2 regions of the Undibacterium sp. Ji50W genome follow, and region 2 is predicted to be linked to the other one. Evidence: predicted binding sites of a transcription regulator. Region 2 holds the regulator's gene; the other holds the start of a gene.
What was found. The regulator sigma-54, encoded in region 2, starts transcription at its own class of promoters, with help from an activator protein. The targets are predictions, from matches to a motif close to TGGCANGNAANCTGCTTT.

Region 1: nirB (nitrite reductase large subunit NirB) is a predicted target of sigma-54. The motif match lies at 1,300-1,317, and genes of this name have one in related genera.

The regions. Positions count from the first base shown of each region.
Region 1 covers NZ_JBMPOX010000012.1:53,383-58,563, reverse strand. Annotated here, with positions in the region: gene nirB (nitrite reductase large subunit NirB) at 1-1,269, opposite strand, end outside; gene ACO0K9_RS17120 (nitrate/nitrite transporter) at 1,640-2,854, shown strand; gene ACO0K9_RS17115 (protein kinase domain-containing protein) at 2,878-4,590, shown strand; gene ACO0K9_RS17110 (EAL domain-containing protein) at 4,774-5,181, shown strand, end outside.
Region 2 covers NZ_JBMPOX010000024.1:52,796-57,976, reverse strand. Annotated here, with positions in the region: gene lptA (lipopolysaccharide transport periplasmic protein LptA) at 1-91, shown strand, start outside; gene lptB (LPS export ABC transporter ATP-binding protein) at 92-844, shown strand; gene ACO0K9_RS24140 (RNA polymerase factor sigma-54) at 856-2,343, shown strand; gene hpf (ribosome hibernation-promoting factor, HPF/YfiA family) at 2,453-2,800, shown strand; gene ACO0K9_RS24130 (hypothetical protein) at 3,242-3,391, opposite strand; gene ACO0K9_RS24125 (enoyl-CoA hydratase/isomerase family protein) at 3,494-4,588, shown strand; gene ACO0K9_RS24120 (alpha/beta hydrolase family protein) at 5,179-5,181, opposite strand, start outside.

The sequences.
Region 1 (5,181 bases), on a different contig from region 2:
GACCTCGGCCTCATCCGGCATGCCCGCAGCCTTGGTATGGCCTTCATGGCCAACGTCACCGGTATTCGATTCACCAAACATCAGGGAATCGCGGATTTCGGAAATGTTCTTGCCTTCGCGCAGCAATTTGAAATACCAGCTGCCATCCACGGTGTCGCCATACAGGCAGGCACCGATGAGCTTGTCGTCTTTCACTACCAGCTTCTTGTAGACACCGCCTATGGGGTCGGACAAGATGATTTCTTCGGTATCTTTACCACCCATGAATTCACCGGCAGAAAACAGATCGATACCTGTCACTTTCAGTTTGGTGGATGTGACTGAGCCCTGATAACGACCAATACCAAAATTCGCCAGATGATTGGCGCAGACCTTGGCCATTTCAAACAAAGGTGCAACCAGACCGTACACCGTGCCGCGATGATTGACGCATTCACCAACAGAATAAATGCGCGGGTCATAGGTCTGCATGGTGTCGTTGACGATGATGCCGCGGTTGCAGTACAGGCCGGCAGATTCTGCCAGCGCCGTGTTCGGGCGTATGCCGACAGCCATGACGATCAGTTGTGCCGGGATTTCCAAGCCATCGGTAAAACGTATGGATTTCACATGGCCATTCTCGTCACCGGTAATGGCTTCGGTATTTTTTTCAAGCAGGAAATTCAGGCCACGGTCTTCCAGGGATTTTTGCAGCATCTTGCCGGCAACAGGGTCCAGTTGACGTTCCATCAACCAGCCCGGCAAATGCACGACAGAGACACTCATGCCGCGCATTTTGAGACCATTGGCAGCTTCCAGCCCCAACAGGCCGCCACCGATGACGACGGCGTGCGTATGCTTCTCGGCTGCGTCTATCATGGCATTGGTGTCATGAATATCGCGGTAGGCGATCACGCCCTTGAGGTCTTTGCCAGGTACCGGCAGCATGAAAGGAGTGGAACCAGTCGCCAGCAGCAGGCGGTCGTATTCAGTCTGGGTGCCATCTTCGGCAATCACGATGCGTTTGTGACGATCGATTTTGGTGATTTTTTTACCGAGGTGCAGGGTGATATTATTTTCTTCATACCAATCGACATCATTGAGCATGATGTCCTTGATAGTTTGCTCACCCGCCAGCACCGGCGATAACAGGATGCGGTTGTAATTGGCATAGGGTTCTGCACCAAAAACGGTAATGTCGTACAAATCCGGGGCAATCTTGATCAACTCTTCAAGGGTACGCACACCTGCCATACCATTCCCGACCATCACTAGCTTTAATTTCTTCATGGCTGCTCCTTTACATGTCTCCGCGGTCTATAAGCAAGAGCAATGCCAGTTCGAAATTTCCGGGAAACCAACTTTTCCCGCTTTATACAGTGCGCACCAATATAACCATATATAAAATAGCTTTGCACAGGGAAAACCAACAATTACACAATCCACACGATAAGTAATGCCACTTGCTGAAGCGCCGCATAAAAAACCGGTGTTCCACACAAAATGAACAGGCCAAACTGGTGCACTGCACCATTTAATTTACGCGACGCACGTTTTTCGCGCATTTTGCGCCAAATTTAATAATTGGACGCCGTATATCCTGCACAATTTGATGGCACGGCACTTGCAAGTGGCATCACCGTTCATCATTGGAGCGATCATGCAAAAAACATCATTCTGGAAAGCAGGCCATCCACCAACCCTGTTAGCGGCTTTCTTTTACTTTGACCTGAGTTTCATGGTCTGGGTTCTGTTAGGCCCATTGGCGATACAGATATCCAAAGACCTGGGACTGACAGCAGCACAAAAGGGCCTGATCGTTGCCACGCCTTTGCTGGCTGGTGCACTGTTACGTATCGTGATGGGTATCCTGGTTGATCATCTGAAACCTAAAAAAGCTGGCCTGATAGGTCAGGTTGTGGTGCTGGTTGGTCTGTGCTGGGCCTGGCTGGGCAATATACACAGTTATGAGCAGTTGCTGTTCCTGGGTGTGATCCTGGGCGTGGCCGGTTCTGCCTTTGCCGTTGCGCTGCCGCTGGCGTCACGCTGGTATCCGCCAGAACATCAGGGTACGGCGCTGGGTATTGCTGGCGCGGGCAATTCTGGTACGGCTTTTGCCGCGCTGTTTGCGCCGGCACTAGCCATCGCTTACGGCTGGTCGAATGTGTTTGGACTAGCCCTGATCCCCTTATTGGTGGCACTGATTGTCTACCTGGTTTTTGCCAAGGACGCGCCGGGTGACACACCCAGCAAATCACTGGGTGAATACCTGGCGGTGCTGAAAGACAAGGATGCCTGGTGGTTCATGTTCTTTTATAGCGTGACCTTTGGTGGTTTTTCTGGCCTGGCATCGTCACTGACCATTTATTTCAATACCCAATATGGTTTGTCGCCGGTACAGGCCGGCTATTTCACGGCTGCCTGCGTTTTTGCCGGTTCACTGGTGCGCCCGTTTGGTGGCCGCATTGCTGACCGCATCGGCGGTATCAAGACGCTGTCGGTGATGTATACCATTGCTGCAGCCTTCCTGTTTATTGCTGCGACTGGCTTGCAGTCATCCGTGGCGGCTGTGATTGTCTTTGTGATCGCCATGCTGGCACTGGGTACCGGCAATGGTGCAGTGTTCCAGCTGGTACCACAACGCTTCCGTAAAGAGATGGGCGTCATGACCGGCCTGGTCGGCATGGCCGGCGGCATAGGCGGTTTTTACCTGGCGGCCAGCATGGGTTACTCGCGCCAGATCACCGGCAGTTATCAACTGGGCCTGTCGATTTTTGCCGGCCTGGCCATCGTCGCCCTGCTCGGTTTATCATTGGTCAAGAAACGCTGGCGCACCACCTGGGGTTCTGCCGCCATGACCACTGCAAAAATCTGATCACCTGAAGATCATCCCACACCATGCCTCTTATCGTCACCACCGGCTATCAGTCCGTCGCAGGTATACGCAGTCGTAATGAAGATTTTGTCGGCATGGTGACGCCGGGTGAGCCGGAACTGTCAAGCAAGGGCATGATACTGGCGGTCGCCGATGGCGTATCCGGCAGTGAAGGCGGGCGTGAGGCGGCTGAATATGTGGTACGCGGTTTGCTGACCGATTATTACGCCACCCCGGACACCTGGGAAGTGACCACGGCACTGGAAAAAGTCGTGGTCGCCATGAATAGCTGGGTGCAACAGCAAGGTTCGGTCAGGCGCGAGCTGGCAGGCATGGCCACCACCCTGACCACCCTGGTTTTGCGTGGACGCATGTATTACAGCGCCCATGTCGGCGATACCCGCTGCTATCTGCTGCGTAATGACATTTTGCAGAAACTGACGCAGGACCATGTCTGGGACAGGCCGGAAATGCAGCATGTACTGACGCGTGCAATCGGCCTGGATTCACATCTGGTGATCGACCATGGCATGGGTGAATTGCGTGCCGGCGACGTATTCCTGCTGGCCAGTGACGGCGTCTGGGCAGCCATCAGTGAATATGACCTGAGCGATTTCCTGCGCCAGGTCAGCGCCCAAAGCCTGAGCCCGGAACTAGCCTGCAGCGCATTATGCGAAGCCGCGATGAAGGCCGGCTCACAAGATAATTGCAGCGCCCTGGTGGTGCGTGTGCAAGAACTGCCGGAAGGTGACTTGCGGGATGCCATTACCGAATTGCATGTCTTGCCGGTACCGCCCCGCATGAAGCCCGGCCAGATGCTGGATGGGTATGTGATTGATGAAATCATGCATACCTCGCAGACCACCCTGCTATACCGGGTGACCGATCCGGTACATCATCGCAAGCTGGTGTTGAAGACCCTGCACCCTGACCGTGCCACAGATGCCCAGGAGCGCTCAGCCTTTGCGCATGAAGCCTGGCTGGCGAAACGCGTGGTCGCCCGTTTTTTCCCGCAGGTGATCACACCTGAACAAAGAAATTACCTGTATTACCTGTCCACCTGGCATGCCGGCGATTCACTGCAAAGGCGGCTGGATGCCGGGCAGCACTTTACCGTACCCGAAGCCGTCGTATACGGCGGCAAACTGGTGCGCGCCGTCGGTGCCCTGCACCGGCGCAGCATATTGCATAGGGACATCAAACCGGCCAATGTACATCTGGGTGACGATGATGAAATCCGCATCCTCGATCTGGGTGTGGCGCAGTCCGGCTTTGACAGCAAGGATAGCTCGCAGGCCAGCAATTTCAATCTGGCCGGTACGCCTTCTTTTCTGGCACCTGAACAATTCCAGGGTGAGCCACCATCCCGGGCAACCGATATCTATGCCACCGGCGTCACCCTGTATTATCTGTTGACGCGGCATTATCCGTATGGCGAAGTCGAGCCTTTCCAGCGGCCCAAATTCGGTGATCCGGTAACGCCGGGGCGTTACCGTCCTGACTTGCCGCACTGGCTGGAAAATGTCTTGCTGAAAGCGATTGCCCGCGATCCGCAAGATCGCTTTGAAACCGCAGAAGAATTTCTGCTGGCGCTGGAACGTGGCGCCGCCCATCCCCTGCCCGCCCCGAGTATCAAGCCGCTGGCCCAACGCGACCCACTGTCGCTCTGGCGCACCCTGGCTATCATCTCCATCGTTGCCAATCTCTTGCTGGCGTATCTGCTGATCGCACGTTAAACAAAACACCATTCGCGCTTATCTGCGTATGTGCGTATGTGCATACGCTGCGGCATGATGCATACTGCAACTGTTTGTTGAAACTCAGTCCATAAATAAGGCAGAGTGTGAACAACGATATTGCCCTCATAATTAATAGTGTATTAACATTGAGCAGATATTCACTTGTAGACTGAACTTGCCATGCGTAACAGCTTTGACCACCTGATACATGTACTGGGCCTGCGCCGCATAGGGGTAAGGCTGGCGCTCAGCTACGCCTTGTTGCTGGGGCTGTTCACCATCGTCCTGTTGTTGCCAATCTCGCAAATTCGCAAGATGACAGTGCAGAGTGAAAAATTTGCAAGCAAGGAAATACAAAGCCTGCTGTATGTACAGGAATTAAGTTTATCCACAGAAAATGTCGGACGCGCCCTGTTGCAATTGCTGACCGTACCGTATGAACAACGCATACACGAATATGCCGCCGTCGATGAAAAAAATCGCCAGATCGACAAACTCATCACTGCCCTCGAAGCCTCGCTGAGCGACGACGAGCAATTGCAGAACCTGAAAACCCTGAAAGAAAAACGCAATATCTACCAGCAAAAC
Region 2 (5,181 bases):
TATCGCGGTCGGTACCAATTCAACCACGGGCCAGCATGTAGATGGTCCTAGCCGCGTCAAAATCACCCTGCAACCCAAACAGACCAATTAAATGACTGCCACGCCTAGTACCTTGCTCGTCAAGGGATTGCAAAAACGCTACGGTGCGCGCCAAGTGGTGCGCGACGTCTCACTGGAAGTGAAAAGCGGCGAAGTGGTTGGCTTGCTGGGCCCGAACGGCGCTGGCAAAACCACTTCTTTCTACATGATCGTTGGCCTGGTACCATCCGACGCCGGCGACATCACGATCGATGCCGTCAATATCTCACAACTGCCGATACACCAGAGAGCCGTGCTGGGTTTGTCTTACCTGCCGCAGGAAGCATCTGTATTTCGCAAGCTGACGGTAGAAGACAATATCCGCGCCGTACTGGAATTGCAAAAAGATGCCAATGGAAAATTTCTTTCAGAAAAATCCATTGTCAAAAGACTCAACGCCTTGCTGGCCGATTTGCAGATTGAAAAGATCAGGGAAAACCAGGCGCTGTCACTATCAGGCGGTGAACGCCGGCGGGTAGAAATTGCCCGCGCCCTCGCCACTAATCCGCGCTTCGTCTTGCTGGATGAACCCTTTGCCGGTGTTGACCCGATAGCCGTGATTGAAATCCAGCGTATTGTGCGCTTCCTCAAGGAGCGCGGTATCGGCGTGCTGATTACCGACCACAACGTGCGTGAAACCCTGGGCATCTGCGATCATGCCTACATCATCAATCAGGGCGCTGTACTGGCCAGCGGCAAGCCAGACGACATCATACAAAATGAATCCGTGCGTCGCGTCTATCTGGGAGAACATTTCCGGATGTGACGGGAATCATCATGAAACAAAGCCTGCAACTACGCACATCCCAGCATCTGGCATTGACGCCTCAATTGCAGCAATCTATACGCTTGCTGCAATTGTCCACATTGGAATTGCACCAGGAGCTGGAAACCCTGCTCATCGAAAATCCCATGCTGGAGCGTGTGGATGATCCACTGGACCATGCCGTGCGGCTGTTGGCCGATGGCGCCATCAATACCAGTAGCACCGCCGCCGATGCAGGGATGGAAGCCCCTGCATCCCGCGAAGAAAGCAACAGCACCACGGAAGTTCAGGGTGATGCCGATAGCGCCGTCAGCAACGAAGCCACCAGCGCCAGTGAAGAGGACTGGAGTTTTGATGATGTGCATCATGGCAGCAAAAGCAGCGATGACGAAGATGGCCGCCCGCAACTGGGTGCTGCCCACATCACCCTGCGTGAACATCTGCAGGAACAAATGCGCCTTAACCTGCGCGAGCTGCGTGACCGCGCCCTGGTCGAGTTGATGATTGATGCCATTGACAACAATGGCTACCTGACAGAAACCCTGGATGAAATCCATGCCAGCCTGCCACTGGAGTTGTGCGTGGAGCCAGAAGAGCTGGCATTTGCCCTGAACATGCTGCAGAGCTTCGACCCGGCCGGTGTGGGCGCTCGCACACCTTCTGAATGCCTGGCCCTGCAAATCAAACGCCTGCCTAACATTGCTTTCGTGACACGCAGGCTGGCCTTGCAGATTGTCGAAACGCAACTGACTTTATTTGCACAAAGAGACTTCACCAAACTCAAGAAAATTCTCGACTGCGACGACGAAGATTTGCGCGACGCACAAACTGTCATCAGACTGTGCAAACCCCGTCCGGGTATCGACTTTGCAGTCGATGAATCGGATTATGTGGTACCAGACGTCATCGTCAAAAAATCAGGCAATGGCTGGCAAGTCACGCTGAATCAGGATGTCATGCCCAAATTGCGGGTCAGTAGCATGTATGCCAACATCATGAAGCAAAATCGGGGGGAAGGCGGACTCGGCTCACAGCTACAAGAGGCGCGCTGGCTCATCAAGAACATGCGGCAACGTTTCGACACCATTTTGCGCGTTGCACAAGCAATAGTTGAAAGACAACGCAATTTTTTCACACATGGTGCTGTCGCCATGCGCCCCCTTGTTTTGCGCGAAATTGCTGATACACTAGGATTACACGAGAGCACTATCTCACGTGTAACAACTCAAAAATACATGCTGACCCCTCACGGCATGTTTGAGTTGAAATACTTTTTCGGCAGCCATGTCGCGACGGAAACAGGGGGAGAAGCATCTTCCACCGCGATACGCGCACTCATCAAGCAGTTGATAGGAGCAGAAGACCAGAAAAGCCCACTCTCTGATAGCAAAATTGCAGACATGCTGGGTGAACAGGGCATGGTAATTGCCCGACGGACAGTTGCCAAATACCGTGAAGCCCTAAAAATCCCCCCAGTGAGTTTGCGTAAATCTTTGTAAGCAAGTCCTTGTAATCACAGTTTGAATTGCTATATATGATTTAGCTCAAGGCAATAAGACAGCAATGAGCTTATCGTTACAGCAAGCAACATCACTATAGGAGCACAGTATGAATCTCACCATCAGTGGACATCACGTCGAAGTAACTCCTGCAATTCGTGAATATGTACATACCAAACTAGAACGTATCAGGCGACATTTCGACCAGGTCATTGATATCGCCGTCATCCTGACGGTGGACAAGCTCCGGGAAAAGGAAAAACGACACAAAGCCGACATTAATCTGCATATCAGTGGCAAAGATATTCATGTAGAAAGTCTGGCGCATGATCTGTATGCTGCGATCGATACGCTGGTAGACAAACTGGATCGCCAGGTCATCAAGCACAAAGACAAGATACAAAACCATCAGCACGACGCCATCAAGCACATACCTGATCCGGCATCGGCTTCATAAGACTCACCACCCCTGCCTTCGGGTTGCGGGTATCCAAAACAAGGACGCGAAAAGCGTCCTTTTTTGTTGGGTGAATGGTTTGAAATAAATCATATATTCAAATCACTAAATGGATTGCCCTCTGACAAGCTGTACAGGTATTACTTCCCTTCCTACGTAGGCAGGAATATAGCGGGCCGGCGATCTAGCAACGTTTGGCATACCACGGTCTGATTTAATGTCAGGTCGGCATTGTTTTACGTGTTTAGCTTTTATGTACTTACCCACAGTATTTAAGATTGCCAGCCGGGGGTAGCCCGGCAGCTACTCCCTTTTCTTGCTTCGCCAAGAAAAGGAAGCAAAAGAAGGCGACCGAGGCGTCGTCGCCCCTGCGGGGTTCCCGTTTGTGCGGTACAAAAAATGGGAAGATCCGAAACTCGCTACGCTCAAACATCGGCTCTTCTATTTCCATTTTCTGTACCGCACAAACGGCGTCGACACATCGGAATTGCTAAATTCAAAAACAACCCCAAAGTCAAACCCAACTGCAACTGCAACTGCAACTGCAACTGCAACTGCAACTGCAACTGCAACTGCAACTGCAAGGAGCATGCTTTACTTGCACTGTTTCCTCATATACTTATACATCCCGTGACGCGCATCGCTGACAAAGCTAAAATAGCAGCTTCATTCTCTACTGCATAGCCAATGACCATGAGCGAATTTGTCCTCACTTCTGTCAAGAACAACATAGGCTATATCACCCTGGACCGGCCCAAGGCGCTGAACTCATTGTCGCTGGAGATGGTGCGCGCGCTCACCACGATTTTGCTGGATTGGCAAGACGATGCCAATGTGCGTGCGGTGTTCATTCACGGCAGTAGCGAAAAGGCTTTTTGTGCAGGGGGCGATATACGTTTCTTTTATGACGTGGGTACTGCAACCCCCATGGGAGACTCTGCCCTGTTGGAAGACTTTTTTACTGAAGAATATGCACTAAATCATTTAATCCATTTTTACCCCAAGCCCTATATCGCGCTGATGAATGGAGTAGTCATGGGTGGTGGCATGGGCATTGCCCAGGCCGGCAATGACTGCCGCCTGCGCATTGTCACGGAACGTACCAAGATGGCGATGCCGGAAGTGAATATCGGCCTGTTCCCGGATGTGGGGGGAGGTTATTTCCTGTCGCGTGCACCGGGGCAAATCGGTACCTACATGGGCTTGACCGGTGAAATCATCAACGCAGCAGATGCATTGTATGCAGGGCTGGCTGATGTATTTATACCGACATCAGAACTGCCCGCCTTGATGCATCTTCTGGAGCAAAATACCGCCACGGATGTGCGAGCGGCGATCCGCGAATTTGCGGCTCCTTTTGCAGATCAGGCACTGCCCGGCAACAGCAAACTGGCAGCAAACAGATCAGGCATTGATGCCCTGTTCAGCGGAAACAGTGCTATCGAGATCAGCAAACACTTGCAGCAAGACACATCTGAATTTGCACAGCAGGCATTTTCCATCATGCAAAAACGTTCCCCACTTTTGATGTCCGTCACACTGGAGCAACTACGACGCAGCGCCAGCATGACGGTATCCGATTGCCTGCGCATGGAAAGAAACATGGTGCGCCACTGCTTCAAGCACGGCGAAGTGCTGGAAGGAGTGCGTGCCTTAGTGGTGGACAAAGACAACACACCACGCTGGTCACCCGCCACGCTGGCAGAGGTGACGGCAGAGCAAGTGTCCGGATTCTTTTCAGAGGTGTGGCCTACTCATGCACATCCGCTGCGCTTTTTGCAGGGATAAATTACTTCCGCCAAAGCAATTTAACTAGAGGTCGAATTGTCGTTGGTTTTGAAGTTGGGATTGCTTTTGAATTTCTGCAGTTCCGATGTGTCGAAGCCTTTGATGCGAGACAGAAAATGGAAAAAGAAGGGCCGATGTTTGAGGTGTAGCAGGGGTTTCGAGGTGCATGCACCTCACCTGTGCAACGGCATGCGCTTGCAAGCGCATGTTCCCAAAGCAAGGCCGCAGGCGAGTTTCGGACCTTCCCATTTTTTGACTTGCAGCAAAGGGAACCCCGCAGGGGATATTGGCAGGGTTTCGCAAAGCATGCTTTGCGCTGCAAATATCTAAGCCGCTTGCAAGCGGCGCAGTGGATAAGACGCCTGGGTGGTCTTTTTGGCCTACCTTTTTGGCGAAGCAAAAAGCTAGGTAGCCACCGGTCTACCGCCGGCCTGCATTCGAAAATTAACGTCTATTGGCATTGAAAATCAGATTGTTCAAAGCACTAACAATCTGAAATTAGCTCACGCAATAGTGTGCCAAAACCACGCTGGAACGAGTCAATAAAAATACCTTATTTGAAATTTGTATCCGCTCGTTACTGACACCAATTA